DNA from 3 places in the Virgibacillus dakarensis genome. Region 3 is predicted to be linked to each of the others. Evidence: riboswitches for the same ligand, from Rfam matches in the RefSeq annotation. Region 3 holds a riboswitch; each other region holds the start of a gene.
What was found. Region 3 has a riboswitch for S-adenosylmethionine ahead of CZ382_RS18030 (5-methyltetrahydropteroyltriglutamate--homocysteine S-methyltransferase). Riboswitches for the same ligand answer to the same signal wherever they lie in the genome.
Positions count from the first base shown of each region.

Region 1: another riboswitch for S-adenosylmethionine. It lies ahead of CZ382_RS01915 (homocysteine S-methyltransferase family protein); the one in region 3 lies ahead of CZ382_RS18030 (5-methyltetrahydropteroyltriglutamate--homocysteine S-methyltransferase).
Region 2: another riboswitch for S-adenosylmethionine. It lies ahead of CZ382_RS21200 (methionine ABC transporter ATP-binding protein); the one in region 3 lies ahead of CZ382_RS18030 (5-methyltetrahydropteroyltriglutamate--homocysteine S-methyltransferase).

Region 1 is NZ_LT732553.1:362,272-373,201, reverse strand. Features, by position in the region: gene CZ382_RS01925 (ABC transporter ATP-binding protein) at 1-585, opposite strand, end outside; gene cysK (cysteine synthase A) at 1,076-1,990, shown strand; SAM riboswitch class I at 2,108-2,205, shown strand; gene CZ382_RS01915 (homocysteine S-methyltransferase family protein) at 2,296-3,345, shown strand; gene CZ382_RS01910 (cyclase family protein) at 3,388-4,125, shown strand; gene CZ382_RS01905 (glutamate-5-semialdehyde dehydrogenase) at 4,408-5,655, opposite strand; gene proB (glutamate 5-kinase) at 5,652-6,755, opposite strand; gene CZ382_RS01895 (MFS transporter) at 7,213-8,400, shown strand; gene CZ382_RS01890 (fumarylacetoacetate hydrolase family protein) at 8,453-9,388, opposite strand; gene CZ382_RS01885 (calcium-binding protein) at 9,532-9,915, shown strand; gene proC (pyrroline-5-carboxylate reductase) at 10,128-10,930, opposite strand, start outside.
Region 2 is NZ_LT732554.1:2,432,092-2,443,021, forward strand. Features, by position in the region: gene CZ382_RS21160 (3-hydroxyacyl-CoA dehydrogenase/enoyl-CoA hydratase family protein) at 1-1,821, shown strand, start outside; gene CZ382_RS21165 (acetyl-CoA C-acetyltransferase) at 1,842-3,017, shown strand; gene CZ382_RS21170 (acyl-CoA dehydrogenase family protein) at 3,235-5,019, shown strand; gene CZ382_RS21175 (Uma2 family endonuclease) at 5,061-5,663, opposite strand; gene CZ382_RS21180 (arsenate reductase family protein) at 5,905-6,261, shown strand; gene gcvH (glycine cleavage system protein GcvH) at 6,338-6,721, shown strand; gene CZ382_RS21190 (toprim domain-containing protein) at 6,853-7,206, shown strand; gene CZ382_RS21195 (thioredoxin family protein) at 7,217-7,534, shown strand; SAM riboswitch class I at 7,621-7,726, shown strand; gene CZ382_RS21200 (methionine ABC transporter ATP-binding protein) at 7,925-8,953, shown strand; gene CZ382_RS21205 (methionine ABC transporter permease) at 8,943-9,611, shown strand; gene CZ382_RS21210 (MetQ/NlpA family ABC transporter substrate-binding protein) at 9,627-10,457, shown strand; gene CZ382_RS24040 (hypothetical protein) at 10,698-10,838, shown strand.
Region 3 is NZ_LT732554.1:1,721,008-1,731,937, forward strand. Features, by position in the region: gene CZ382_RS17995 (transglycosylase domain-containing protein) at 66-2,489, opposite strand; gene CZ382_RS18000 (Crp/Fnr family transcriptional regulator) at 3,210-3,908, shown strand; gene CZ382_RS18005 (ECF transporter S component) at 4,241-4,849, shown strand; gene CZ382_RS18010 (energy-coupling factor transporter transmembrane component T) at 4,842-5,582, shown strand; gene CZ382_RS18015 (energy-coupling factor ABC transporter ATP-binding protein) at 5,579-6,433, shown strand; gene CZ382_RS18020 (energy-coupling factor ABC transporter ATP-binding protein) at 6,434-7,246, shown strand; gene CZ382_RS18025 (nucleoside hydrolase) at 7,227-8,153, shown strand; SAM riboswitch class I at 8,326-8,423, shown strand; gene CZ382_RS18030 (5-methyltetrahydropteroyltriglutamate--homocysteine S-methyltransferase) at 8,497-9,618, shown strand; gene CZ382_RS18035 (Abi family protein) at 10,102-10,930, shown strand, end outside.

The DNA.
Region 1 (10,930 bases), on a different contig from region 3:
CCGAATACTATGTGTCACAAAAATGACGGTTTTTTTCGTGTCCAGCCAAATCTTTTCTATTTCGTCCTGCAAAATGCTTCTTGTTTGTTCATCCAATGCGCCAAACGGTTCATCCATTAATAACAATTCCGGATTCATCGCAAGTACTCTTGCAATCGATACACGCTGTTGCATGCCCCCGGAAAGTTCATGCGGATAATGTTCCGGAAACTTACTGAGCTGCACCATTTGCAAATATTTATCGGCAACGCTTAACTGCTCTTTTTTGGCCATTTTTTTCCGTAGCGGGAACATAACATTTTCCCTTACATTCATCCAAGGGAACAAGGCAGATTCCTGAAAAACTACCCCTCTATCGGGACCCGGTTTACGTATTTCCTCTTCTCCCAAATAAACAGATCCCGACGAAGGCTTCTGTAAACCGGCAACCATTGATAACAGTGTTGATTTTCCACATCCGGATGGTCCTAATAAAGAAACGAACTCCCCTGCTTTTATTGTTAGATTAATATTGTCCAAAACTAACAATGGGGGGTTTAGCTTATTTTCAAATTGCTTTGATAATGCATCTATCTTCAAATCCATTGAATGCAGCCCCTTATAGATAATAATTCCTATCCAATTAATATGAATTAAAATGTATTTTAGCACGATATTCATCTTTTTCCAATAGGTAAATGCCTAATAGCCTAAATATTTTTAGATAAGAAAAGCGCAAGCGCCCGTTTAGTGGCGTATGTGCTGGACTGAACCGAAGGAGATAAAGGAAACACGGTGAGCTGAGGCCTACAGGACGTAGGTCAGTTCGGTGTTGCGACAGGACGTCGCGGTTTTAACCGAACTTCCCCTTTTACCGATGTTGACTTATCGTACGGAGGCGGGTGTTGTCCACTAGCCGCTGGGCGCTGGAGCTGGACATGGCCACTCTTGATCATGAATTAATATCGCTAAAAATTATACTTTACTTATAAAAAGGAGACAAAAGGTTATGAATATCGGGATGAAATTTGTTATCATATAGTAAACCACTAGGAATTATTATGTAAAAATATATGTACACAGGGAGCTGTTTTATATGAAAGTTGCGCAAAACATGACAGAACTGATTGGCGAAACACCTGTTGTCAAATTAACCAAACTCGTCCCTGAAGGAGCTGCAGATGTTTTCATCAAATTAGAATCGTTTAACCCGAGCAAAAGTGTGAAGGACCGTGCAGCCTATAGCATGATCAAAGTTGCCGAAGACATGGGGTTAATTAAGCCTGGGGATACAATTATTGAACCAACCAGCGGCAATACCGGGATTGGTCTGGCGATGAATGCTGCAGCAAAAGGATACAAAGCCATCATGGTCATGCCGGATAATAGCACTTTGGAAAGAAGAAATATCTTAAAAGCCTATGGAGCTAAGGTTGTCCTGACCCCTGCAGATGAAAAAATGCCTGGCGCAATTAAAAAAGCACAGGAACTACAAAAAGAAATTCCTGACAGCTTTATCCCACAGCAATTCGAAAACGAGGCAAACCCGGATATTCACCGGACAACAACAGCACTAGAGATATATCAACAAATGGATAGGAAATTGGATGCTTTTGTTTGTACAGCCGGAACAGGTGGAACGATTACTGGTACAGGCGAGGTTTTGAAAGAAAAAATTCCAGGGTTAGCCATCACCGTTGCCGAACCAAAAGGATCACCTGTACTTTCAGGAGGAGAACCAGGCAAACATAAATTAGTTGGAACAAGTCCGGGATTTATCCCCGAAATACTTAATACCAGCATTTATGATGAAATTATGCAAATAGAAGACGACGATGCAGTTAACATCTACAAAAAACTTCCACGGGTGGAGGGACTCTTTATCGGGTTATCCGGGGCAGCAGCCGTTTATGCGGCAATTGAGGTTGCCAAACGTTTAGGAACCGGGAAGCAAGTACTCTGTATGGCACCGGACAGCGGGGAACGTTATTTGAGTATGGATTTGATTTAAAGTCTATGACAACTAACCAATGAATTATCGGTGCTGTTATAAATTTTCGATATTTCTCTTGACATTCGTTCGTTTCCCCGATATAGTATGGATTAAGTTTTTAATTAAATATGAATTTTCTTATCCAGAGAGGTGGAGGGACTGGCCCGTTGAAGCCTCAGCAACAGACATTTGTACTGTGCTAATTCCAGAAGCGTTAGGCTTGAAGATAAGAAGAGCTGTTGATGTAATAACGAACCCTCTTCTTACTGACAGAAGAGGGTTTTTGTTATTGGTAAAAACCAACTAAACAGGGAGGAATAAAAATGAAGCGAAATTTGGAAGAACGTCTACGTGATGGAACCGTCATTGCAGGGGAAGGCTATTTATTTGAATTGGAACGAAGGGGGTATTTACAAGCTGGTTCCTTTGTTCCCGAAGTAGCATTGGATAATCCTGAAGCGCTTAAACAAGCATACAGGGATTACATGAATGCGGGTTCCGATGTTGTATTGGCTTTTACATATAACGCGCATCGGGAAAAGATGCGCATTATCGGTAAAGAAGAATTGCTCGAACCATTAAATAGAAACGCAATCCGTTTAGCGAAAGAGGTTGCCAAGGAGCATCCGGTTGAAGAAGCATTGGTTGCCGGCAACATTTCCAACACTAATCTGTTTGATCCGGAAGATCCGGCATCAAAGGAACGGGTTCGGGGCATTTTTGCAGAAATGGTGCAATGGTGCAAGGAAGAAGGAGTTGACTATGTTAACGGGGAAACATTTTATTACTATGAAGAAGCGTTAATCGCCTTGGAGGAAATTACGAAACAAGGATTACCGGCTGTCATTACGTTTGGACTGATGGGCGAGAATATTTTAAGAGATGGCTACACGGTAGAAGAAGCATGCAAATTCCTTTCCGCAAAAGGGGCGCTCGTTGTCGGGATGAATTGTTTCCGTGGGCCTGATACGATGCAGCCATATCTTGCTAAAATACGGGAGCATGTCAATGGCTATATTGCCGGTTTACCGATCCCTTATCGAACATCAGAAGAGCACCCAACGTTTTTCAACTTGCCTGATGGCGGATGCAGTTGTCATTTACCGTTAGAAACGACTTTTCCGACCGCGCTAGATCCGCTTTATCATAATCGCTATGAGTTGGCGACATGGGCAAAAGAGGCAAAGGGTATTGGCCTTAATTACATTGGCCTATGCTGTGGGGCATCCCCAGCAATGCTGCGTGCCGTAGCAGAAGCTGTTGGTGTTGAAACCGTTAATTCCAAATACTCGCCGGACATGGAGAAGCATTTCTTGTTTGGAAAAGACAAAACATTGAAACAGCATAATTTGGACTATCGCTTAAAGGCCTAATAGGATGTTCAAATTTTACGAAGCAAACATGGGGTGATCTTTTTGACAAACGAATTACTGAAAGCTGTTCAACTTATTAAAGAAAAAGAGTGGGTTGACCTGACACATGCTTTTGACCCGGAATCGCCACACTTTTCCGCATTTGAAGCGGCTAAATTTGAAACATTATTCGATCACGATGACGGATTTTTTGCCCAACGGTTCACATTTCCCGGGCAATATGGCACACATCTTGATGCGCCAATTCACTTTGTCCGCAACACTAGATATTTAGATGAGCTGGATTTAAAGGAATTCTTTCTACCGCTCATTGTGATCGATAAATCCAGAGAGGCAGCGGAGAATCATGACTATACGTTAACGGTTGAGGATGTAGTAGCGTTTGAAGCGGAATACGGAGAAATCGAACCGGGTTCATTTGTCGCATTGCGGACGGACTGGAGCAAGCGCTGGCCTGATCAGGAAGCGTTCGACAATAAAGATGCTGATGGCAATAATCATGCTCCCGGATGGTCATTGGAAGCTTTGCAATTTTTATACGAAGAAAGAAAGATCAAAGCGGTTGGTCATGAAACTTTTGACACTGATGCTGCTATTGATTTTCAAAAAAATGGATCCCTCTTAGCGGAATATTATGTACTTGACCAGGACACCTATCAGGTAGAGCTATTAACCAATTTAGATAAAGTGCCTGCAACAGGTTCCATCATTATTAATATCGTGCCAAAGGCAAAAAAGGCATCGGGATTTCCGGTACGTTCGTTTGCGATTTTACCTTAGGAAGATCTGATTATTCGTGTGAGGATATGATAACAATTTAAGACATTTTCCATTCAAAACCGGCTTTCTTAATAAGAAGGCCGGTTTTTTATGGAGAGTAGTATTCATTTGAAATACAAGTTTGTATTCCGCATTCGGGTTGATATTCTCACTCCCTGGTCTGTACTTCTTGCTTTCGAGTTGATATTCTTAGCTCCTGGGTCGATAGAAATCTAAACCAAAAATCCTCATTTTTCTTCTGTTGTTTTATACAACTAAGTTTTCAGGTCTGCCATCTATTCTTTAAGCACGAACTTGCCCATTGCCATAGATGAAAAATTTGCTTGATGTTAATGCATGTAACCCCATAGGTCCTCTGGCGTGCAGCTTCTGTGTACTGATGCCGATTTCTGCTCCGTAACCGAACTCGGATCCGTCTGTGAATCTGGTAGACGCATTGTGATAGACAGCTGCCGCATCAACGTTTTGTAAGAATCGACTAGCGTGTTGGGCATTTTCTGTGATAATTGCCTCGGAATGTTTTGTGCCATATTTGTTTACATGCTGGATCGCCTCTTCACATGTCTTAACCTGTTTAACACTAACAGATAAGCCTAGGTATTCCTTGTACCAGTCTTCTTCCGTAGCTGCCTTGGCATGAGGAAATACGGAACAGATCCAATCGTCCCCGTAAATTTCCACATTCTTTTCATGAAGTTTCTGCAAAAGCTCGGTTCCATACCGCTTAAACCACTTCTCATGCAGCAAAAGCGATTCCACTGCATTACAAACAGATGGTCGCTGTAATTTCGCATTTAATACAATTTCCTCCGCCATTTGCTGCTTGGCTGTTTCATCGATAAAAATGTGGCAATTGCCTGCACCAGTTTCAATGACCGGAACACTAGATTCACGAACGACTGTCTCGATTAAATTTTTTCCGCCTCTAGGAATCAAGACATCCAAATAATCATGTAAATGGAACAACTCTTTTGCCATCTCTCTGCTTGTATCCTCGATTAATTGAACGGCAGCAATGGGCAACGCACTTTTTTCCAGTGCCAAATGGATGGACTGAACGAGTGCCCGATTGGAAAACTTGGCGGAAGAACTTCCTCTTAGAATTACTGCATTTCCCGTTTTCAGGGTAAGTGTTGCGGCATCCATTGTCACGTTAGGACGTGCTTCGTAAATCATCCCGATAACACCAATCGGAACCCTTCTTTTTTGCAGTTGTAAGTCATTTTCTTTTTCAATCGTTTCCAGTATTTCACCGATCGGATCTTTCTCCTGAACCAACTGGTAAATCGCCTGTGCCATGTTATGAATTCGATCTTCGTTCAGCATAATCCTATCAAGCACTGCCTCAGGAAGTCCATTTTGTTTTCCTTCGTTAATATCCTTTTCATTTTCATTAAGAATCGTATGTTTGTCTGCCAGCATTTGCTCCGCAATTAGACGCAGTGCTGTATTTTTTTCCTCTGTGGTCACTCCTGTTAATACAAAGCTTGCTTCTTTAGCAGCTTTGCCTTTTCGTTTTACCTCCGTCACGATGTTTCCCCTCCTATTTTTTGTGCTTTTACCCAGCCATTTCGATGAATAACCTCGACAAATGGTACATCAGATCCTGCTCCATCAATTACCTTTTTTAACACTTCAGAGGAACAGCTTACCTCCCCCTTCCCCAACAAACCTCTTGAACCATATACCTTAACCACATCTCCTTTTTGAAATGTTCCGGTTACTTTAAAAATACCCGCGGGCAATAGACTTTTTCCATGAAATAAGACCGCCTCTTCTGCCCCATGATCCACGTATATTTTTCCTAACGCCTCTGAATGCAGCGCGATCCATTGCTTCTTGGTATTAATGGTTCTTGTGTTATAATCGGAAATATACGTACCATCCCCTTTACCATGTAATATATCAAGTAGCTTATTACCCCCCTTTCCACGGCCGATGAATACCGGGACACCAAGGGAAATTGCTGTTTTAGCTGCCTGTAGCTTAGACTTCATGCCACCTGTTCCAACTTTTGAACCAGTATTATCAAAACCGGCAATCATGTCATCTGGAATATTTTCCAAAAAGTCAACCCTTTTCGCAAATGGATTTGTTCGAGGGTTTACATTATAAAGACCATTAATATCCGTTAAGATCATTAACTGGTCCGCATGAATAAACCCGCTGACAAGAGCAGAAAGCATATCATTATCGCCAAAAGTCAACTCTTCAACCGCTACCGTGTCATTTTCATTAATGATCGGTAATATTCCTCGCTCCAGCAGCTCTTCAATAGTTGCAAATGCATTTCGATAGCGGTCCCGGCTGGAGAAGTCACTTCTGGTTAAGAGAATCTGGGCCGGAATAAGATGAAATGCGCTTAATTTATCGATGTAAGCCTGAATTAATAAACTTTGCCCAACCGCTGCCGCCGCTTGTTTTCCTTTAATTGTGACCGGTCTTGAGGAATAGCCTAATTTGATAAAACCTGCCGCTACTGCTCCAGATGATACTAAAATCACTTCATGTCCTGCTTGACGAAGTGCAGCAAGTGCATTGACATGGTCAGTAAATTTCTCTTGATCAATTTCTCCTTTATCATTTGTTAATGAACTGCTGCCGATTTTTACAACGATTCGTTTTTTCATTTTCCATTGCTCCTGCTTACCATTTTTTCAGATATAAAAGAGCCCTCTCATCCTTTATTAAAGGACGAAAGAGCTCACGCTTCCGCGGTACCACCAATATTGAATGTATGCACATTCCACTTTCTCCTGTAACGCCGGAGCCGGCGCCCATGTTTAAGATGGGACTCTGAAGGCAGGTTCTGTGACTTGGCTGTTGCGGCATCTTCCAGCTTCTAAATCCCGCTCTCTGATACATCAAGGTTCACATACTAATCCTTCGTTAACGTTCGTTTATTATATTAATCATATTATGCAAATGAAACCAGGGAATGTCAATAAGGTATTGAAATCCTCATTGAACAATTTCCAAGAATTATAAATATCTTAATAAAAAAATTCCCTTCAACCATAGACATTTGCCTGAAATTGTTTTACCATATTCCTTTGTGTTTACTATTCACAGCAAAGGGGTGGCATCATGACACGTTTACAAGCATCTAGAAAAACTGTTTTAGCTGTTTTTATGATTTCGACATTTGCAATTGGGATGACCGAATATGTCGTAACCGGCTTGCTTACACAATTTGCCGCTGATCTGAATGTTGCTGTTTCCACAACAGGATTACTTTTAAGTGTTTACGCAATCAGTGTTGCGATCTTTGGTCCCATCTTAAGCATGATTACAATTAAAATCTCAGCTAAACCTTTACTCGTTGGCTTCATGAGCCTATTTATTATTAGTAATATCATTGCAGCAACTGCTCCAAATTTTGAAGTATTGTTATTGTCCAGGCTATTTTCAGCGATCATGCATGCGCCGTTCTTTGGTCTTAGCATGTCTATTGCTGTTAATATATCGAAACCAGAAAAACGTCCTAGCGCAATCGCTGCTGTCCAAGGCGGGCTCACCATTGCCGTGATGCTCGGAGTTCCTTTTGGTTCCTATATTGGAGGCATGTTTTTATGGCGGTACGTATTCTGGTTTATTGCATCACTTGGCATAATTGCCTTAATCGGTCTTATCTTGGTTACACCTAATCTGAAACCCGAAGTAATACCAAAATTACGGGAAGAGCTGCGGATTTTCAAAAATAAGAATGTATTGTTCGTGATTGCGATTATTATTTTTGGATTTTCTGGCGTCTTCACGGCTTACACATTCATCGAGCCGATGCTTCATGAATTTTCCGGCTTTGGGGTTAAAGGTATTACGATTGGATTCTTGTGCTTCGGAACCGGCGCTGTTATAGGCAATTTTATCTCTGGTAAAATCAGTCCTGCTCTATTAACAGAAAGACTTATTTTGGTACTCATCATTTTAGCTTCTGTGTTAGCACTGTTTACCTTTTTAATTCAGATTCCGGCACTCGCCTTTGTTATGTGTTTTTTGTTTGGTGCAGGGACGTTCGGCACAACACCGATTCTCAATTCAAAAATTATTCTTGCCGGAACAGAAGCTCCGACATTATCCGGAACGATTGCTGCATCTGTTTTTAATTTAGCCAATTCAGTTGGAGCAACACTTGGATCCTTCTTCCTAAATACAGGGGTGAGCTTTATGATGATCACCCTAATCGCTGCCGGGATGATCACATTTGGTGCCATCCTTACCATCATCACGCATAAGGTTGAGGATAAAACCCTATTCTTACCAGTAAATGGCTGATGATGTATTTGAAACATTACAGAAACGTTACGCTGCAAGTTTTTGTTCCTATTCAATTTCCCGCGATAACCTTATTCTCCATCCTTCCTATCCCTTCAATTTCCAAGGTAACAACATCCCCATCTTGGAGGAACTGTGGTGGATCCATCGCGAAGCCTACGCCATTTGGTGTTCCGGTTAAAATGATATCCCCTGGTTTTAATGTGATTAAATTAGAAATGAATTCAATTAGGTAAGGGACATCGAAAATTAAATGCTTTGTATTGGAATCCTGGCGTTTTTCTCCATTCACAAACGAGCGGATCGCTAAATTACCTGGATTACTGACTTCATCTATTGTAACGACCCATGGCCCAATAGGTGTGCTGTGATCCAATGTTTTTCCCTGCAGCCACTGTGGAGTTCTTTTTTGTAAGTCACGAGCGGATATATCATTGCCAATTGTGAACCCAGCGATGTAATTAAGCGCCTCTTCCCTTTTCACCTGTGATGCTTCCTTCCCGATAATCACCGCTAATTCTGCTTCATAATCCAGCTTGCTTGTCGAAGATGACTTTTCAATCGCATCCTCCGGTCCAATCAAGGCATTACTGAATTTTGCAAAAAGCACGGGATTGTCAGGAATTTCACTTTTCATTTCCGTCGCATGCTCCGCATAGTTCTTGCCAACGCAAATGATTTTGGATGGGGTTGAGATTGGTGTATGTAACCGTACTTCTTCTCGATCATACATTAAAACCTCTTCCATATGTCCTGCCAAATAGTCATAGGCAGCTATTGCCCGTTCGATTGCCCGATTCCCCATTGAAAAAAAGATATTAGGATCTGCCGGAAGAAGGTATTCAATGGAATGGATGGAATCCTTATCCTGTTTGGAAGAAAGTAAAGCGTGATAACTATCCTGTAAATCAGCTATTTTCCCATTGATCACACAACCAATCCGATATGTACCAGCCTTGTCTATGAATTTATAACTTACGAGTTTCATATCAGCCACCTCTTTCATTTGTTATGACTATTTTAGCATTTTATATCCTACTCTGAAAATAACATAAATTTTTCCGCTAATGGACATTTTCGTTACCTATCTTTTATACTTAAACCACATAATTGATGCTGGAGGAAGATCGTATGGGTGAATGGAAAGTACAGGTAGCCAGAATATTGGGCGAACCTACTACATCTATATTGGAGAATTATTATGGAAGTGAATCAGCTGATTTATTAGAGGTCAATGATGAGCGATTGTTGACATTTTATGATTACTTACGTGATGAGCTGAAGTTTCCATTTATGGCACGATATAAACAAGCGAAAAATGCTTATGAGTTAGTTTGTACGCGGTTGGATCAAGAAACAAATGTAAATGAGGCAGATGGAATTAAGCTAGCATGCAAACATGGCGAAACAAAATGGATTATCCCACTGTCTGAAATGGTTGTGGATGAGAAGGATGTGAATTTCTCAACGATTATGCTATATCAGAAGTGGTTTCTGGGTTCCAAAGGAATATAAAAAAAGTCCAGAAGCCGCCTAGGCAGCTTCTGTTCAAAGGGACTTACTGTTACTCCTTCGTACCCCTTACCGTCCAACCGGATGCACCATTTTTTCAATTTGTTCCCACTTTGGGTTCCAAGAATGGTGTGGTGATAATTTTTCCCAAGGGTGTCATACGGTTCATCCCCATGAATCCAGATTCGTTTGGTGCAACACTAACGATAAAGGGCTTAAGAAGGAATCAATACACGATCAATCTCTTCACTAATTTCCCTTGAACGATTTGTCGCGTGACTTACAGCTTGTGAAATAGCTTCGCCGCCATGATACTTTTTAAGCGCTTCTAAGCCTGCCGCGGTAGTACCATTTGGGGATGTTACCTTTTTCCGTAACTCAGCCGGTGATTCATCACGATCCATAATCATTTTTGCAGCACCATAAAGCGTTTGTGCGGCGATTTTCCGTGCCATTTTACCATCCATTCCACTTACCTTTCCGATATTCTCCATTTGTTCTATTAGATAATAGAAGTAAGCAGGTCCACTTCCGGCAAGCCCCGTAAAAATATCCATTTGTTCTTCCTCAATTACGTATACTTTTCCCATTACCGATAGCAGTTCTTTAACCATCCTACTATCACTATCATTGGTATCCGTTCCAAGTGACATTGCTGTTGCCGATTCCTGGATCATACTAGACGTATTCGGCATTACCCTTATTACTTTCTGACCAGCATTTAAACGCTCTTCCATATAGGAGGTGGATATACCTGCCAATACAGAAATAACGACCTGATCGGGGCGGAGCAGATCTTTAATGGTAGCAAGAGTTTCCTCTGCTCCCTTGGGCTTCATTGCCAAAATAACGAAGTCTGCTTCCCTGAATGGCATTTCCGAAAACGTAACTGTTCTTACTCTATATTTATCTTCCATCCTATTTAAGCGATCCTGATTACCTTTATTTGTAACAATGATTTGGTTAACTGGCACTTTATCCGTTTTAATCATGCCGGAAATCATCGCCTCCGCCATGG
Region 2 (10,930 bases), 710 kb from region 3:
GTACTTGGTAAGGGTGTAGTAGAAGCAAAGGATACACCAAACTTTATTGCCAACCGAATTGGTACATACGGACTTCTCGTCACTGTACAAAAAATGCTGGAGGGCGGATATAGTGTCGGTGAGGTTGATTCTGTTACCGGACCAATGATTGGCCGTCCGAAGAGTGCGACTTTCCGTACGCTGGATGTTGTTGGCCTTGATACATTTATTCACGTGGCCAAAAATGTTTATGATCAGGTTAAAGGTGCGGAAAAAGAAGTATTCGATGTACCGCAGTTTATTTTAAGCATGCAGGAAAAAGGCTGGCTCGGTGCTAAGAGCGGTCAAGGATTTTTCTGGAAGAAGAAAGACAAAAACGGCAGTACCATCTATGAATTAAATCCGGAAACACTAGAATACGAGGATCGGAAAAAACTAAAAACGGCTGCAACCGAAATGGCAAAACAGGAAAAAGGTTCGCATCGCAAATTGAAAGCGCTTGTATCGGCGAAAGGTGACAGAGCGGGTGATTTAGTCTGGTCTGTAATGAAACCGGCATTGATTTATTCAGCAGAGCTTACTGGTGAAATTGCCGATGATATTATTTCCATCGATCAGGCTATGAAATGGGGCTTCGGCTGGGAACTTGGACCATTTGAATCATGGGACGCGATTGGTGTCCGCAAATCAGTCGAGCGGATGCAACAAGAAGGAGAAACGGTTCCTGACTGGGTGCTGAAATTATTAAAAGATGGCAATGAATCCTTCTATAAAACAGAGAATGGCAATGTCTATTATTACGATCAAGGTGAATATAAACAGCAGCATTTCAATAAAAAAGAAATTAATTTAAAACGGGTTAAAGATGTTAATGGGGTCATTAAAAAGAATACGGGCGCTAGTTTAATAGATTTAGGGGACGGTGTAGCAGCTTTAGAATTCCATTCGCAAAGCAATGCCATTGGACTGGATATTATCCAAATGGTTAACTTTGCACTAGAAGAGGTTGCGAAAAATTATCAAGGACTTGTCATCGGCAACCAAGGCAAAAATTTCTGTGTGGGGGCAAACCTTGGCATGATGCTGATGGAGGCACAGGACGATAATTTCTTTGAGTTGGATATGGTTGTTCGTCAATTCCAAAACATGGCGCTGAACATTAAGTATTCCGAGAAACCGGTTGTGTCTGCACCATTTAATATGACACTTGGCGGCGGTGCAGAGGTTTCCTTACCGGCGGCTGCAATCCAGGCATCACCGGAAACGTACATGGGACTTGTGGAATTTGGCGTTGGTTTAATCCCAGGCGGTGGCGGTACTAAAGAGCTGTATTTAAAAGAGCTGCGCAACCTGCCGAAGGGTGTTGAGTTTGATCTGACAAAAGTAGCGATTGATGTATTTGAAAAAGTAGCTACCGCAAAAGTTTCCACATCGGCTGCCGAAGCACGGGAGAACGGCTTTTTAAATAACCAAGACGCCATCAGTGCAAATCCGGATCATCTGCTGCATGATGCAAAAGAAAAAGTACTTGCCTTAGCAAATGCTGGCTATCAGGCGCCAAAACGGGAAAAGGTACCGGTTGTCGGTGATCCTGGTTATGCGGCAATGCTGCTAGGAGCAAAGTCACTCCAACTAAGTGGTTATGCATCAGATCATGATGTAAAAATCGCGGAAAAACTCGCATATGTACTATCAGGTGGACGAATAAAAGAAGGTACATTAATTGACGAACAAGTCATGCTCGATTTAGAACGGGAAGCATTCCTAAGTTTAATCGGGGAGCCGAAAACCCAACAACGGATGCAGCACATGCTACTAAAAGGGAAGCCTTTACGTAATTAAAAAGAAGAGGGGGAAGAAATGTGAAGGAAGCAGTAATTGTTGCAGGTGCAAGAACCCCTGTAGGAAAAGCTAAGAAAGGGTCACTCGCCAATTCTCGACCAGATGATTTGGCAGCATTAACGATAAAAGAAACACTAAAACGTGCTGGGAATTACGACGGCAATATCGATGATGTCATTATTGGAACAGCGATGCCTGAAGCAGAACAGGGAATGAATGTGGCACGTAATATTGCCGGCCTTGCAGGATTGAGGAATACGGTTCCAGGAGTCACCATTAATCGCTACTGTTCATCAGGCTTGCAAAGTATTGCTTTTGCAGCGGAGCGTATTATGATCGGTGCTAGTGATACGATGATTGCCGGTGGAACGGAATCAATGAGTTTGATTCCAATGGGCGGTCACGTAATCAAGCCGAATAGCAAGCTTGTTCAGGATGCACCAGGCTACTACATGGGGATGGGGCATACCGCCGAAGAAGTAGCCAATCGTTTCAGTATTTCCCGCGAAGATCAGGATGCCTTTGCGGTTCAGAGTCACGAGCGTGCGGCTAAAGCTATCCAAGAAGGGAAATTCAAGGATGAAATCGTTCCGGTTGAAGTAACCGAGCGGGTAGTTGGCAAAAACAATCAGATTGAAGAGAAAAGCTTCATATTTGAAATGGATGAAGGTGTACGCAAAGGAACATCGATGGAAGTATTGGCAAAACTGCGCCCAGCATTTAATGTGAGAGGATCTGTCACAGCTGGTAATTCATCGCAAATGAGTGATGGTGCAGCATCCGTATTGTTAATGGAGCGGGATAAAGCTGAGGCGGAAGGACTTACACCACTTGTGAAATTCCGTTCCTTTGCTGTAGCAGGTGTGGAGCCGGAAATTATGGGCGTTGGTCCAGTTAAAGCGGTACCAAAGGCATTGAAAATTGCCGGACTTGAACTAGCGGACATTGGCTTGTTCGAATTGAACGAAGCATTTGCTTCCCAATCGGTTCGTGTTATCCAAGCATTAGAACTCGATCCGAATATTGTCAATGTAAACGGCGGCGCCATTGCACTTGGCCACCCACTTGGGATGACCGGTACGAAATTAACGTTAAGTCTGATTCATGAAATGAAGCGTCGCAACGTACAATATGGTGTTGTTACCATGTGTATTGGTGGCGGAATGGGTGCTGCTGGTGTATTTGAACTTGTTTAGTTAAACCTTATGGTCAAGGTGATGTTTTTAAGTGAATTGCTGAAGTTCACAGAGGAAATGCTGAGTTTACGGAGAAAGTACTGAACATCATCTAAAACGTGCTGAAGTTCAGGAGAAAATACTGAAGTTCATCTAAAAATGCTGAACATCACAGAAATGCTAAAACTCACAGAAGGGTGTTTGCCCTATTATTTCATAATGGAAAGGGACGTTAATCATGAGTGAAACGAAAGAAAAATTATTTAAAGGCGGAGCATTTTTAATAGAGGATTTAACCGGTGATGATGTGATTACCCCGGAGGATTTCACTGACGAACATAAAATGATTGCTAAAACAACGGAAGAGTTCGTCGCCGGTGAGGTGTTGCCAGTAGTAGACAAATTAGAAAACCACGAATTTGAATACTCGGTGGATCTGCTTAAAAAGGCCGGAGAACTTGGATTGTTAGGTGCTGATGTTCCGGAAGAATATGGCGGATTGGCATTAGATAAAATTAGTTCTTCCTTAATTACGGAAAAATTCTCCCGTGCTGGCGGATTTTCCGTAACACATGGGGCACATGTTGGCATCGGTTCATTGCCAATCGTATTTTTCGGCAACGATGAGCAAAAACAAAAGTATTTACCTAAGCTTGCGACTGGTGAACTTTTAGCGGCCTACGCATTAACAGAACCTTCATCAGGGTCTGATGCTCTAGGTGCAAAAACAACCGCCAAATTAAATGATGCTGGTACCCATTATATTTTAAATGGCGAAAAACAATGGATCACAAACTCGGCATTCGCAGATGTTTTCATTGTCTATGCCAAAATCGACGGCGAACATTTCTCTGCATTCATTGTAGAGCGTAAATTCCCTGGTGTATCAGTTGGTAATGAAGAAGACAAAATGGGAATTAAAAGCTCGTCAACCCGTACATTGATATTGGAAGATGCAGAAGTACCTGTTGAGAATCTGTTAGGGGAAAAAGGCAAAGGCCACAAAATTGCTTTTAATATTTTAAACGTCGGCCGTTATAAATTGGCAATCGGTGGTGTAGGCGGTTCAAAACGTGGAATCGAAGTGGCAACCAAGTATGTAAACGAACGTAAGCAATTTGGCAGATCCATTTCAAGCTTTAGCCTTACGCAGGAAAAATTGGCTACAATGGCAGCACGGACGTATGCAAATGAAAGTGCCGTTTACCGCACAGTCGGATTGTTCGAACAGCGGATGGGAGCTTTAACAGATAAGCAATTAAAAGATGGACGTGAAATAGCCAAAGCGATTGCCGAATACCAAATCGAGTGCTCGATGAATAAATACGCTGCTACGGAATGTCTCGATTATGTCACTGATGAAGCCGTACAGCTTCATGGCGGGTATGGTTTTATGGAAGAATATGAGGTTGCCCGTATGTACCGTGATTCACGGATCAACCGGATATTTGAAGGAACAAACGAAATCAATCGTTTAATCGTGCCTGGAACATTGCTGAAAAAAGCAATGAAAGGGGAATTGCCATTACTGCAAAAAGCACAAGGCCTGCAGGAAGAGCTCATGATGATGATGCCGGAAGAAGTCGGTGATGAAACGTTAGCACAAGAAAAACATCTCTTGAAAAATGCTAAGAAAATCGTTTTGCTTGGTGCCGGACTCGCAGCACAAAAGTATATGCAGAAGCTGGAGAATGAACAAGAAATCCTCGTAAACCTTGCCGATATGGTTAATGAAGTGTATAACATGGAATCTGCTATTCTTCGGACCGAAAAAGCTATTAACAAATCGGGTGAAGAAAAGAATAAACAAAAACTGCTTTATACACAAGTTTATGTTCAGGAAGCATTTAACCGAATTGAAGCGGATGCAAAAGAAACGCTGATCGCTGTTGAAGAAGGCGATACATTGCGTATGATGCTTTCGTCATTACGCAAACTTACACGCCACACACCAACAAATGTTATTGCGAAAAAACGCGAGATTGCGGCGGGTATTATTGAAGAAGAAAAATATTTTGTATAAAAAATCAAAGGCCCTAGTTACGTTGGTAACTAGGGCTTTTGTTAATTCTTAATATCGGGAATATTATTCATAATTTCTTCCATAGTGAAGGAAATACATGAGACGTTTGGAGAAGATACATTATCATTATGTTGAAAAACATTAAATATAGTATATTGTTCGTCTTGAAGCGTATATTGTTCTAACATTCCGCTTGCAGGTTCCACGATCCAGTATTCCGGGATTTTATACCGTGCGTAAGTTTTAAGTTTATCAATTTTATCACGCTTTAATGTCGAAGGTGACAGAATTTCGACAACAAGGTCTGGTGCACCTTCAATCCCGCGGTTACGTAAAATATCGATACGGCTTCTGTGTAATAGAACAAGATCTGGCTGACGAACCTCCTTGGAAGAGAGAATGACATCAACAGGTGCATATAAAATAAAATAATCCGATTCGCAGCTGTGTGTGATTATCTTTTGCATTTGATGACTAATCAATTGGTGGGTAACGGCTGGCGCAGGACTCATCAATTCTAATTGTCCATTTACCAGTTCATATCGGTTCCCGTCGTCGATTGAAGCGTAATCATCATATGTCAGATTGCTTTCTTTGATCATGTCATTATCTTTACTTGTTTTGCCACCGTATTTTTCTCCCATCCCGAACACCTTTCCCTTTATGGCGCTATTTTTTATAGTATATCATGGTTTTTTATTTGTTACTATGAAAATAGAATCGTCAACGTGTATTGCTTTCGATTTCAAACAGTACTTCTTTTCATCATTATACCATCGGTGAATAAAATTGGATTCTTAATCTGCAATTTCTTCGACCATTCCCATACAAATCTGCTATAATAGATGAAATTAATTACATGGGCAGGGGAGGGATGTAAAGTATATGGCGTTAACATTCTACTGGTATCCAAATTGCGGTACATGCAAAAAGGCGAAAAAATGGTTGGACGATCAAAACATCACCTATACGAGCATACATATTGTGGACAACCCGCCGACAAAAAACGAGTTGCTGGATTTGATCGAGAAAAGCGGTTTACCTGCTAAGAAATTTTTCAACACAAGTGGCAAGAAGTATCGGGAAGGGAATATTAAGGAAATAATTAAAGATGCCAGTACTGAAGAAATGGCGGAAATCCTGGCGTCAGATGGTATGCTGATCAAGCGGCCGATTGTTACAAATGGACAAAAGGTAACGGTTGGATTTAAAGAAGAAACCTTTGAAGAAGAATGGCTGTAAATGTAAGGTGAAATACTAGAAATAAACCGGGTTACCTAGTATAGTAAAATTGCTATGAATTAATGGAGGGATTTTAATGAGCTTACCAAAGGACTTATTATATTCAGAAGAACATGAATGGGTAAAACAAGAAGATGGCAAAGTACGAATCGGAATTACTGATTTTGCACAAGATGAGTTAGGCGATATTGTATTTGTTGAGCTGCCGGAAGAAGGAGACGAAATCGAAGCGGATGAGCCTTTTGGAAGTGTTGAATCTGTTAAGACTGTATCTGAACTGTATGCCCCAATCAGTGGTAAAGTCGTTGAAGTAAATGAAGAATTAGAGGACAGCCCTGAACTAGTAAACGAATCGCCATATGAGAAAGCATGGATGGTTGTGGTTGAGCCTTCTGATGAATCGGAAATAGACGAATTGTTATCTGCTGAAAAATACGAAGAGGTTATTCAGGAAGATTAATCAGATAAAATTAGAACGCATTCGAGGCTGACTTTGCACTCCAATTAAAAGGTGTAGAGTCAGCCTTATTCGCATCATATTATAGTTGTAAGCAGCTTTTTGCTTGATTTGGTAAGGAGTGCTGTGGGATCATGACACATGAATCAGACAAAGTCATTATTGTTGAGGGGTTAACCGATAAAAAGCAAATCAAAAAAGTAATCACGGAGGATGTTGAAATAATTTGTACGAATGGCACGCTCGGTGTGGAACGGTTTGATGAGCTTTTGTATACGTATGATTTGGATAATAAGGATGTCTTCATTTTAGTTGATGAGGATGAATCAGGGATAAAGCTGCGTAAACAATTAGCACGGGAGCTCCCCCATGCAGAGCATATTTACGTAAACAGTGAATATCGGGAAGTAGCAACGACGCCTGAACAAATCCTTGCAACCGTATTAGTAAGCAAACGAATCGCGGTCAATCCGATATTTTTGGTGTAGGGTGATAGTTTTGCAACAGATTACAGACGAAACATTGACTGGAGATCATTATTTACTATATATTTACACCCCGTTTTGCGGTACATGTGCATTGGCAAGATCGATGCTGGACAAAATTGAAGCGGTGCATCATGAGGACATTTTTTATGAAATGAATGCTGCACTGCATCCCGATTTTATGCAAGATAACAAAATCGAAAGTGTGCCATGTCTGCTGATAAAACAAGATGGGGAAATCAAAGAAAGCGTTTATGCGTTCCGTTCGATCGGGAACATTTACAGTTATTTGCTGAAATATAAACCGGAGTTGTTCGCTAATAATTCATAATTAGCGGACTATTACTTTTTGCATTGACACGTGTTTCGGTAAGTGCTAGTATTTTACTTATCATTTTTAAATTAAATACGACTTATCTCTTATCTTGAGCGGTGGAGGGACTGGCCCTATGAACCCGCGGCAACCTTCAGGTGTATTTGAAAGGTGCCAATTCCTGCAAAGTAATCCTTTGACAGATGAGGGGACGTGAGACTTTTTATAGATACGTCTTTCTGTTCTCTTGCAGAAAGGCGTTTTTGGTTTCAATGGGCATAATAAGAGATATGTAAGAGGTTTTGATAATGAAATCAGCAATTCGCCGATTTCTTCCAATCCGACCTCTGGCTTCCGACCTCTGAAAATGCAAGGCGGATGCCGAGTTATTGCTAAGGAGGATTATTCGTGATTTCAATTGAAGGATTAAGCAAAATTTTTACATCCAATAAAAAGCAAATCACTGCCGTTGATGACTTAACACTTGCAATTAAGGAAGGCGGGATTTTCGGTGTGATTGGCTACAGTGGTGCCGGTAAGAGTACGTTTGTCAGATTGCTTAACCGGTTAGAGGAGCCGTCTAGCGGACGGGTTATTATAGATGATCAAGACATTACGGCCATGAATTCTAATCAGCTCCGGCTGGCGAGACAGGAAATTGGGATGATTTTTCAGCATTTTAATTTGCTATGGTCGCGGACAGTAAAGGATAATATTGCGTTTCCTTTGGAAATTGCTGGAGTGCCAAAAGCGGAACGGGAGAGGCGGGTTCGGGAGCTGATCGATTTGGTTGGACTTTCTGAACGGGAAAATGCCTATCCGTCACAGCTGAGCGGCGGGCAAAAGCAGCGAGTCGGGATTGCCAGAGCACTTGCCAACAATCCAAAAGTGCTGCTTTGCGATGAGGCTACCTCAGCACTTGACCCGGAAACGACCAACGCGATTTTAGATTTGCTGGTGGATATTAATAAAAAGCTGGGCCTGACGATTATTTTAATTACCCATGAAATGCACGTTATTCGTAAAATTTGCCGGCAGGTTGCCGTAATGGAAAATGGAAAGATCGTTGAACAAGGTGACGTGCTGGATGTGTTTTTACGGCCAAAGCAGCAAGTGACGAAAAAATTTGTTGAGCAGGTAATGGGTACACAGGATGAGAATGAAGGAATACAGGACTTGATTAATGCCTATGATCATGGAAAGATTGTTCGCCTTCATTTTATCGGGGAAACGGCAAACCAGGCACTGATTAGTCAAGTGGCGAAGAAATATAAGGTTGATATTAACGTTTTACAGGGAAAAATTACCCAAACGCAAGCTGGCGCCTATGGAACGCTGTTTGTACAAATAGAAGGAGAAACAGAAGAAATGGACAAGGCAATCGGCTTTATCACCAAAACCTCGGTTGAAGTGGAGGTGATCCGTGATGTTAACTGATTTATTTCCCAATTTGGATGTTGAGGACCTTTGGGGAGCAATCTATGAAACGTTTTATATGACGATACTTTCACTCGTTGGAACGTTAATCTTGGGGATCCTGCTCGGTTTGCTATTATACCTGACTGCGAAGGGTGGGATTTGGCAAAATAAATTAATTAACCTTGTTGTCGCAGCAATCGTAAACATATTTCGAGCGATTCCGTTTATCATCTTGATTTTACTGTTATTTCCATTTACCGACTTTTTAATTGGTACGATTCGTGGCCCCAATGCTGCCTTACCAGCATTGATTATCGGATCAGCCCCATTTTATGGAAGGCTTGTGGAAATTGCTTTGAAGGAAGTGGATAAAGGTGTGGTGGAAGCGGCGAAAGCAATGGGTGCCAAAACACGAACGATTATTTTTCGGGTGTTACTTCCTGAATCCATGCCCGCATTGGTTTCAGGGCTGACCGTAACGGCGATTGCACTGATTGGTTATACAGCAATGGCTGGTGTCATTGGCGCTGGTGGTTTAGGGAATTATGCTTATTACTTTGGATTTCAGCGGCGTAATTTTGATATTGTCTTTATTTGTACCGTCGTTATTGTTTTAATCGTATTTATTTTTCAGTTTATTGGCGACTTTATTTCCAATAAATTAGATAAAAGATAAAAAGGGGAGTTCATCATGAAAAAGATTTTAGCATTTGTATCTATATCGTTGGTACTCGTAATAGCAGCATGTGGCGGGTCTGATGAAAGCAAAGGTGACGATGAAAATACAACCATTAAAGTTGGGGCAACCAGTGTGCCGCATGCAGAAATTTTGGAAGAAGCAAAACCACTTCTGAAAGAAAAAGGAATCACACTTGAAATTGAGGAATACCAGGATTATGTATTACCAAACGACGCCTTGGCAGATGGTGATCTTGATGCCAACTATTTTCAAACCACCCCATATTTGGAGCAAACAGTAAAGGATACGGGATATGATTTGGACTATATAGATGGCATCCACATTGAACCAATGGGGATTTACTCCAAAGATATTACCAGTCTGGATAATGTGAAAGATGGTACTGAAGTCATTTTAAGTAATTCCGTATCAGATCATCCCCGTGTATTAGCCTTGTTTGAAAAAGCTGGTCTGATCAAATTGGACGATAGTGTGAAAACGAACAAAGCGACATTTGATGATATTGTTGAAAATCCGAAGAACTTAACCTTTTCACCGGATTATGAGGCAGCAATTTTACCGGAACTGTATAATTCAGAGGAAAATACTCTCGTTGCCATCAACACAAACTATGCCATTCAGGCCGGTTTAGATCCAATGGACGACACGCTTATTTTGGAAGATGAAAAATCGCCATATGTGAATGTTGTTGCTGTTCAAGCGAAAGACAAAGATAATGAAGCGTTGAATACATTGGTAGACGTGCTGCATTCAAAAGAAATCCAGGACTTTATGTTGGATAAATATGACGGGGCAGTTGTTCCGGTCGGTGGAGAAAAGTAATTTATTGGGAATTTTGAGTATTTGGCAGTATCCAGGTGAAAAAAGATAAATATGATGAAGAAAAATGGCTATGTTCGGTTCAGCGGCTAATTTCCAATTCAATGCGTTAACTGACGTTTAAATCGGCTTTGCCACGGGAATCGTCCTTGTGATAATCTTAGGATTGTAAATAAAACGAAAGGATGATTCACTATCCACAGTGGAATAAGGATGAATTACACTCCCGAAATGGAGAAAGCAATGCAGCAGTCACACGGAATGGGCTATGCGGAATACGGGAGGAAACTTGACAAACGAATCGTTGTGGAAAAGAGAAGGCAACAAGAATACGAGCAATGCAAGCATATTGTCGCGGAAATCGATAGTCATTTTCATAAATAAGAACCAAAGGTGGAAGCGCCCGGTTAGCGACGTATGGACTGCGCCCTGCCATGCAGGGTGGTTCGGTGTTGCCGCGCAAAGCGGCGGTTTTA
Region 3 (10,930 bases):
TACTTACACAATTCAGTTTAATTTACTCACTTTATTGACAAACCCGATCAACCATTATTTTTTTCTTAGGAGCTATTGTTTTCACCATCGCTTCCGCTATCATCATCCTTTTGCTTATCCTTGTCATTTTGCCCGTTGTCGTTATCGCCTCCGTTACCGTGATCGTCCTCTTTATTCTTTTGTTCATCTTCTTGGTCCTGATTTCCCTTGTCATTTCCCTGATCAGGTTGTTCCTTGTTCTGTTCGTCTTCTTGTTTTTCGTTATCCTTGTTTTCTTCTCGATTAGATTGTTCCTCGTTTTGTTTATCTTCTTGTTTTTGGTTTTCCTGATCTTTCCCTTGATCGGCTTGTTCCTCGTCCTGTTCGTCTTTTTGGTTTTGTTTTTCCTTGTCTTCTTCTTGATTAGTTTGTTCCTCGTCCTGTTTGTCTTCCTGTTTTTGATTTTCCTCGTTTTTTCCTTGATCCGCTTGTTCCTCGGTTTGTTGATCTTGCTGTGTACCCCGTACATACAGTTCCGAGCCAATAGAGATCACCGTATCCGGTTTCTCGAAATCACCCATATTCGGATCCGAAATTTCGGACATTAGATTCCGAAAAAGTTGCATAGCAATATTCTGTGTGCCGTCGTATCGGATATATTGTACATCGCCGTCTTTATTTTTTAACGACGGGTAACCGGTCCAAATAGCAAGGGAATATTGAGGCGTATATCCAACAAACCACGAATCAAGCAAACCATCCCCGAGCCCGTATTGGTCTTGGATCTCTTTCGGAATATTGGTCGATCCGGTTTTTCCTGCCACAGGTATTCCAGGGATGTTTGCTTGTGTCCCGGTTCCGCTTGAAATGACAGTCTTGAGCATATCGGTGATCATATAGGCAGTATAATCATTTATTGCATCATGTGACTTTGGTTCTGGCTTCCATTCCTTTCCACTCGGGAAAACGATTTTTTTAACCGTGAATGGTTCGTGATAGGTACCGCCATTACCAAATGCAGCATAAGCCTCCGCCATTTGTAAGGGGGAAACGCCGTCAAAACCGCCAATCGCAGCCGATTCATAGATCGGATCAATATCGATACCCAGCTCTGAAGCAAACTCTTGTGCTTTGTCTTTTCCGACAGCCTGCAATGCCTTCAGGGCAGGAATATTTCGCGACCATTCCAAAGCACGCCGTATGGTAATATCACCCCAGTATTCGTTATCCCATTCATTGATTGGTGTTCCGTCGCTATACTGGTATTGCTCGTCACGCAGTATGTGGGATGTCGGCCATTTCAAGTATTCAATCGCTGGACCGTAATCCAAAATTGGCTTGATCGTTGAACCTGGTTGATTTTGGACATCAGAGCCGTAATTGGTATATCCGATCGCTTCGAAATGGCGCCCACCTCCGACGGCTTTGACGGCACCCGTTTTCGTATCTACAAGCGAGATCCCTGTTTCAAAATTTTCATCGGGATAGGGGATATCCTCTGATCGTATCAAGTTATAGACAGCTTGTTGTGCTTTTGAATCGAGCGTCGTATAGATTTTCAACCCGCCTTGGTAAAACTCTTTTTCAGAGACGATCTTTTTTTGGTTGACCAGTTGTTCATATACCGTATCGATAAAAGCATTATAAGGGTCGTTGTTCTCCTGCCTTTTTTCTTCTTTTCTAAGAAGTTCTGAGATCGGTTTGTCTTTGGCCTTTTCAGCCTGCTGTTTGGAAATGAAATGGTTGCTTACCATTGCCGACAATACCTGGTCGCGGCGTTCTTTTGCCCGTTCAGGATGCTTGAAAGGATCGTCAGCGCTTGGCGCATTTGGCAGGCCGGCGAGCAAGGCTACCTGCGACAAATTTAATTCGGAAAGATCCTTGCCGAAATATATTTCAGAAGCTGTTTTTATGCCATACGCTCCGTGTCCGAAATAGATATTGTTTAAATACATTTCTAGAATTTGATCTTTCGAGTATTTCCTCTCCAATTGTGAAGCAAGCCATGCTTCTTGTACTTTTCGCTTCAAGGTTTTTTCCGGTGATAGGACACTCCGTTTGATAACTTGTTGTGTAATGGTCGAACCACCTTCTGAACCCCAGCCGTTTTTGATATTGGCAATCACCGCCCCGAACAAACGACGGATATCAATACCACGATGATCGTGAAATCTTTTGTCTTCTATAGAAATGACAGCGTCTTTTACCATTTTTGGAACATTGTCGATATCGATTTTGATGCGATTTTCCTCGTGAAATAACGTACTGACAAGTTTTCCGTCCTGATCATATATCCGTGTGGACTGCGGCGTCTGTAGATCACTTGCTTTCAATGTTGGTGCATCATGGAGCATGATAGCGATCGTGATACCGCATGCGATTACCACAAGTATAAAAGCCGCACACAAACTGAGCAGAATCCATTTCCACCAGCTTCTTTTTTGTCGATGTGATCCTGTTTTCTTCTGTTGTTTCCGTCGTTCTTGTCTTGAAGTGTATTCGTTAGGCATATGCAGTACTCCTACCTTGTCTCATAATCTATCTTCCGTTAAATAAAGGACATCTACAGGGTATATGTAGAAATCCTTTCATCATTTTACTTTTTTAAAATGGAGTTCCCTCTTTTGGTATATGGTGGGACGGGAACATCTGTTACTTTTGCGAAGTCACTTGCCCTCATTCTTCTTATTTCCCGTTTTTCATTCATTTTTAACTTTTTTTGTCTTGGGTTATGGCATTAGGCAAACTTAAGAGACGTCAAAATTGATTTGACGATATATACTATGTCGTTGTGGGCTTATAAATTACTTAAGTTTGGGTGGGAGTTGGGCGGGGGGCTCTTGCTCATTGTCGAGTGAAAGGAACTGGGCGAGATCACTGCTAAGTCGGGAGAGAATGGGTTGAAATTGGTGGAGCCACGGAAATTGCCGAAATGCCCTTTTCATGGATGATGGTGACTTCAAGTCATTTTTTCATAAATAGGGAAACATTTATGACTGGTGAGGATTTTGATTCTGTAATTAGTAGTTTCTGTAATTGAAAAAGGGGATTTACCCGATTGGATAAGTGAGTCTTTACCGACCAGCGTATATAAAACTGCCGTAACAAAGGAAAACATTACTTTTGAAAAAGGCCATTTGCCACGTTATAATTTGTAAAAGTATATCTGCTTTGTTAGTTAAGTATTTTACAAATTATAAATCACTGTAAAGATACAGGAGAGAAGTTGGATGGACTTAAAAAAGATGTGGGAGAAATATGCGGTTGAGACAAAACTTAATTTCTCCGTTATTTCTGATTTTATAGGTGAACATGGGACAGAGTTAGTTTTTAAACCAAATTCAGTGATCATTTCCAGAGGGGAATTTCCCAATAATGTCTATTTCATGAAAGAGGGCATAGCTATTGGATTAAGGGATTATGAGGATGGAAGGGATTATAGTTATTTTCAGGTAGATAAAACAAATGGAAATATCGGGTTGCTGGAGGTGCTTTCCAGGAAAGAGCAATACATTGCAACAATAACATGTTTAACAGAGGTAACTGTACTCAGAGTAGATTCAGCATTCGTTTACCAGCTGATTATGTCTAATTTATCGCTTTTAAGAAGATGTTCTGTATTATTAGCCGAAGACTTATATAGTAGGTCTGGAAATGATGGGATCCTTTACCACTATAAAGGTATTGACCGTCTTAGATATTATTTAATTCTATACTATGAAAATAACAGGAGACAAACAGAGTCCGTTTGTATAAATAATTATTATAAGGATATTGCCAGCCAAATAGGGGTAAGTGTTCGAACGGTTGGCAGAAGCATAAATAAATTAAAAAAACTTAATGAGGTATCTAGCACTGATCGAAAATTAACCATGTCAAAACAGCAATATGAGAAAATGAAACAGAGTATAGTTTATATGGATTATTGACGATGCCGGAACATAAAGGGTAAATCATTATAGAGTATATAACACTTGCAAAGGGGAATCCGAACTAAAAAACAAATCTTATTGGAGGATTTGATAATAGTTCGGATTTTTTGTGTTCGCTTTTAGGATTGAAATAGTGTCTGAAGGGACATCTGTCCTTTCTTGCCTTTTACTGAAGACGATATACTAAATTTAATCCCAAATATCCAGTTTTATAAATAAATGACAACGCTTAAAAGGTTGTTTATTGCTGGTATTTGAGGAAGTTATATTTTTATGTGGAATACTATTTACACATTACAGATTTTGTAATCTTTAAAAGGAGCGGAAAGATGAAAAGAGGGATAAGGTACGATTTTTCATTGCTGGCACTGTTGTTGATTCCAGTGGGTGTTTCATTGAATGTAGTGGGTTATCAACTATCGACTATTTTAAAGCTTCCGGTTTTTATTGATCAAATAGGTACCATTATGGTATCGATGATTGCAGGGCCATGGGTTGGATTACTGACAGGTTTACTGGGAAACGTTGTAAACGGGATGATTAATCCCATTGCAATAGGGTTTAGTGTTGTCTCGATGAGTGTCGGTATTGTATCAGGATATTTATCAAAGTGGAGATTTTATACAAATATTTTTGGCATTATTATTTCTTGTGTACTTTTAACAATTGTGGCAGCCTTTCCTGCGGCCATCGTTACTGTTTTTCTATTTGGTGGAGTAACTGGTGCAGGAACAGATTTACTTACAGCAACATTTCTAGCTACGGGTAAAGAATTATGGAATTCCATTGTGTCTACAAATTTAATTACAGGTTCTATTAATACCATTATAAACTTTGGTATTAGCTGGCTGATTATTAGAAGGGTTCCAGACAGATTTTTAATTAAGTTAAATTACGGTGAGCCTTATATTAAGAAAGGGGTGCATGTCAATGGATAGCCGCATAGGTAAGCTGTATCCCTCATCTAAGTTTGCGTTTATCATACTAATTATTTTATTAAGTATGTTTACACCCGGATATACAATGCAATATATGGTTCTTCCGCTTATTTTAATCATCAGTGTTTTTTCCGGAACAGCTGTTAATTTTTTAACCACGTTTATAAAATCGATTTTTATTCTTGTGTTATTTATTTTTATTCTCCAGGTTTTTATTATTGTTAATGATGATTCTGAGAAAATTTGGGGCTTTATTCACTTTTCGCAGATGGGCTTGATGACAAGTTTAAGTATGACATCCAAAATTGTTGCGATTAGTTCATGTATTATTTGGTTTTTCCAGGTAACAAGTGTAAAGGATATCATCTATGCTTTGGAGAAATCAGGGGTCTCCCGGAAAGTGACCTTTGTGATAGCTTCTACCATTCAGCTTATTCCGCAAATGTTAAATTTGTCTAAAACGATTACGGATGCCCAAAAGTCACGGGGAGCCGAAACAGAGGGAAAGATAATCGTTCGGTTGAAGGCGTTTGTTCCAATGATCGGCCCTTTGGTTCTATCATCTATTCAGCAAATTGAGGAAAGGGTGCTGGCATTGGAATCGCGTGCTTTTTCTTCCCAAGCAAAAAAGACATCTATTTACGAACTAGAAAAACAACCCGCTGATTATATGATTGTGACATTTTGCGTGCTAATTTTAATCGGTTATATAGTTTGGAGGATACTGTCATGAGTATTATATCTTTAAAAAATATTAGTTATAAATATCCTTTAGATGAAAAGGAAGCGATTCGCGATGTTTCCTTTACGTTTGAAAAAGGACGCGTTTATGGCTTAATGGGTGCGAATGAGTCAGGAAAAACAACAATCTGCAATATCATCAGGGGCTTTATTCCGGGGCTGTACAAAGGTCAATTAACAGGCGAGGTAACGATCAAAGAGAAACATATTAATGACTATAACATCGGTGACCTTGCAACCATTATCGGTTATTCATTTCAAAATCCTTTCACCCAATTATCTGGGGTAAAAGATAATGTTTATGAGGAGCTTGCCTATGGTATGGAGAATATAGGCATCCCGCGCAATCGGATGATAAAAAAGGTTGATGAACTTGTAGAAATGTTTCAGCTAGATGATTTGGCTGATAAAAATCCGTTTGAATTATCAGGCGGTCAAAAACAAAGGGTGGCCATAGCGTCAATGATTGCATTGGATCCAGAAATTATTATTTTAGATGAGCCAACCTCACAACTTGATCCCAAAAGCAGTGAAGATATTTTTAAAATCCTTCATCTGTTAAAAGACCAAGGCAAGACCATTTTGCTTGTGGAGCATAAGGTGGATTTATTAGCGGAGTATTGTGATGAAACATTATTAATGAATAAAGGGGAGCTTGTTATGACAGGTCCCGTAAAGGAAATTTTGTCTAATCCGATGGTATTGCAGTACGGCGGACAGCTGCCGCAAGTCGCATTATATTATATAAAAAAAGCGAAGGATACGAATATGAAAACAACAAATCTGATACCATTAACAGTCAAGGAAGTCTATGAAGGCTTGCAAAAGGATGGTGAGGTATAAGTGGCTTTTTTATCTTTGAAAAATGTTTCGTACGCCTATCCGAACGGCTATGAAGCTGTCCAAGATGTTAATCTTGATTTCGAATTAGGGGAATCTGTTGCCATTATCGGGCAGAATGGTGCGGGGAAGACGACAACAGTAAAACTAATGAATAGGTTGTTAACACCAACAAAAGGTGACGTGTTAGTGGATGGTGTCTCTACTAAGGGAAGAACAACTGCGGCGATTTCCCGAATGGTTGGTTACGTGTTTCAAAATCCTGACGACCAGATTTTTCAGGACACGATTTATAAAGAGATTGCATATGGCCCGAAAAATCAGAAATTGGGGGCTAGTGAAGTTGAAGAAAGGATAAAAGATGCTGCTGACATTTGCGGATTAACCGAGTCATTGCAGGAACATCCTTATAATTTACCTTATTCAAAGAGGAAGTTTATAACCATTGCTGCGGTATTGGCAATGGATCCGAATGTGATTATTCTCGATGAACCTACTGCTGGACAAGACAGGGAATCACTTAAACGTTTAGGCAATATTATTAACTATTTATCGGAAAATCATAAAACAGTGATTACAATTACACATGATATGGAATTTGTTGTGCGCGAATTTAAACGGGTGATTGTTTTTGCTGCTAAACAAAAACGAAGAGATGCATCACCCAAGGAAATATTTTGGGATGAAAAACTGCTGGAATTCAGTGATTTAAAACAACCTTACATTTGCCAGCTTGCTGCTATTCTAGGGTATAAAGATGTATTAACGATTGAGGACTTATTGGAAAGGGAGAAAAATGAAAAACATTCTAATTGATTGTGATCCAGGACACGATGATGCATTAGCTATATTAACAGCTATTGCTAATGCTGAGAAAATAAATATTTTAGGAATTACTACTATAGGCGGTAACCAAACATTAGAAAAGGTCACTGCAAATGCAAAGAATATATTGGAGTTTGTGAATTCGGATATTCCGTTAGCAACAGGACAATCAGGTCCTTTGACAAAAGAGTTACGAATTGCACCAGAAGCTCATGGTGATAGTGGAATGGATGGCCCTTACTTTAATGGAGAAGATTATCCAATCTCTTCAAAGAATGCTATTACATTTATGTATGAAAAAATTATGAAGTGCGATCAAAAGGTGATTCTAGTTGGGTTAGGTCCATTGACAAATATAGCGTTATTAATCAAAGTATTTCCAGAGTTGCAGGAAAAAATAGAATACATTAGCATTATGGGCGGAGGACTTAACCATGGCAATGTAACACCTCTTTCTGAATTTAATACGTATGTAGATCCTGAGGGGGCACAAATTGTTTTCCATTCTGGCATTCCCGTGGTTATGTCTGGTTTGGATGTTACGGAGAAGGCGGAAATAACAGTAAAGGAAATTGATTCACTAAAAGATAAAGGTAGGGTTAGTCATTTAGCTTACGAACTGCTACATTTTTACAACAAATCCGGAAGACAATTTGGCTTTATACACAGTCCTATTCATGATTTATGTGCAGTTGCTTATATAGTAAACCCAGAAATGTTTTCTGGTACTTCTTATTATGTCGATGTTGTGACAGATGGGAAAGCAAGAGGTTTAACTTTTGCTGATAAAAGGTTAGTGACTGATAAAGGTAAAAACACGCTAGTATTAGAAGGTGTTGATCGGGAAATGTTTGTATGTTTATTGTTAGATGCATTGGAGTTGTTGGATGGAGAGTAGGTTGTGAGAAAATGTGGTGGGCATTTAGATAAATCATGCTTGTCTTACCATTGGAAATCATGTATCATGTGACCCCAGCATATATAGCGGAAGTGCTGTTTGAAAAATTAAATTCTTTCCCTTGACTAAATCCTATTATAAAGCTAAAATTAGACAACAACTACATATTCATTTCTTATCCAGAGAGGTGGAGGGACTGGCCCATTGAAGCCTCAGCAACGGACATTTGTACTGTGCTAATTCCAGAAGCGTAAAGCTTGAAGATAAGAAGAGCTGCCTATGAATTCTCAACCTCTTCTTATTTAGGAAGGGGTTATTTATATTTTAAAAGGAGTTGGAAGAAATGACGAAAATAGCGACAAAAGCACCGTTCCGAGCAGATGTTGTTGGAAGTTTTCTACGTCCTCAGGTACTTAAGGAAGCAAGGGATAACTATCAACAGGGAAAGATTTCTAGGGAAGATTTACGTTCAATAGAAGATGTAGAAATTGCTAAGCTAGTAGAGAAACAGAAGGAAGCAGGTCTCCAGGCAGTTACGGATGGGGAATTCCGGAGAAAATATTGGCATGCCGATTTCATTGGAGGCATTGAAGGAATTCGTACATTTGAAGTGGAGGTACCTGGTTTCTTTCAAGGAGAAATGAAAACTTTAACATCCTATACCGTAGAATCTGCATTAAGATTCCCTAAAGATCACCCATTTTTGGAAGACTTCCGTTATTTAAAGAGCATTGCAGGAGAACACTTAGCCAAAATAACGATTCCCGGTCCCAACATGATTTTCCATTCCGGTGTTGTGAGTAGCCAACCGTATCTGGATAATCCATCATACCCGACACTTGCAGCTGTGGCAAAAGATATTGCGAAGGTGTATCAAGATGCAATTCAAGCCTTTTATAATGCAGGCTGTCGTTATTTACAATTCGATGATACAAGCTGGGGAGCTTTTCTAGGTCAGAAATTCCGTGAGAAAATCGAAGCAAACGGGTGGAATATTCATGAGTTAATGAAAATGTTTGCCGACATAACGATTGAGGCGCTCGCCAACAAACCAGAAGATATGGTTATCACACTCCATGTTTGCCGAGGCAATTTCAAATCTTCGTGGTTATATGAAGGGGATTATGAAGCAATTTCCAAGCAATTATTTTCACGTGTTCCGGTAGACGCTTTCTTTTTGGAATTTGACGATGAACGTTCCGGTGATTTCACACCGCTCCGATATATTCAACATCAAAAGGTTGTTTTAGGGTTGATTACTTCTAAAGCAGCGGAATTGGAAGATCCGGAAAAGATAAAAGAGCGGGTGGCCCAAGCGACGGAATATGTCGATCTTGATCAGCTTTGCCTCAGTCCCCAATGTGGATTTGCTTCGACTGAAGAGGGAAATCTTATTACGGAAGAGGAGCAGTGGGCGAAGGTACGTCATGTTGTGGAACTTGCACGTGAAATTTGGGATGTATAATTTTGAGCTATGGTGTCAGACCCCACTACTTTTGCTGAGTAGTGGGGTCTGTTGAATTTGAAGAGAAAAAGGTTGAGCTAGATGATGCTGTACAGTGAGAGTGGGAAGAAATGACTAGTTTATGGAATTGTTGTATTTAGTCTAACTGTAGAACGTTTCTAGAACATATCTCACCTCATCATATGTAAAGGTATGGTATAAAGTTTATAGCTCGCGGCGAATTAAGTTCAATTGGCCTTTTTCTACTCGACTAACTGGGAATTTAGTTGAGTAAGTTGCGGATGACGTTTTTCCAATTAAACGTTGTTAGGCCTTATTCATTCAAGCAGTAAAACCATGAAAAACCAGTCAATGTAAAGAATAAATTGGTTAGCGCCCATTGACATTAACCCGTATATAAGCTATATTAAAGCTAACAGAACCCACCACGCCTCTGACTTAAGCGGACCACGGTGGGTCTTTTGACTTTTAGGGGGAAATTAGATGGAAAAAGATAGCCCTATAAAAATGCCCACTACATTTTCCGAACAAATTGAATTATTAAAGTCGAGGAATCTGAATATTGAGGATGCTGAATTTGCAGAAAGGGCCTTAAAGCGAATTAATTATTATAGACTATCCGCATATATGCTAACCCTTAAAACAGATAATGAGTTTATTGAAGGGGCAACCTTTAAGCAATTATTAACGATATATGAGGTAGATCGCAAATTAAGACAATTATTAATGGAGACTTTGGAGAATATTGAAATTGCATTCAGAACACATATTGCTTATCTGATAGCTCATAAATACGGTACACTTGGCTATGAAAATCAAGCAAATTTCTTAGATGAAACTTGGCATGCCCAGTTTCTTTCTGAACTTGAAAGAGCTTTTGCTGCAAGAAGAAAAAGTGAATTATTCATCGAACATCACTACCACAAATACTCTGGTAAATTTCCAATTTGGGTAGCAACAGAAGTCACTTCTTTTGGCACGCTATCGAAGTTATATAAGAACTTGAAAGTAAATGATAAAAAAGAAATCGCCAAAACCTATTATAACGTACCATATACATATATTGAAAGTTGGCTACGAACCTTATCAAATGTTAGAAATGCATGTGCCCACTTTGGTAGGTTATATAATAAGGATCTTACTTTTAGACCAATGCTATTTAATAATGAAAAGAAGCTCATAAGTAATAAAAAGGTCTTTGCTGCAATTTATGTTGCAAAAAGATTACTGACAAAACAGGAGGTTGATCGTTTACTAACAGCACTAGAAGCCTTAATCGATGAGTACGAAGAACAAATAGATCTATCTTGCC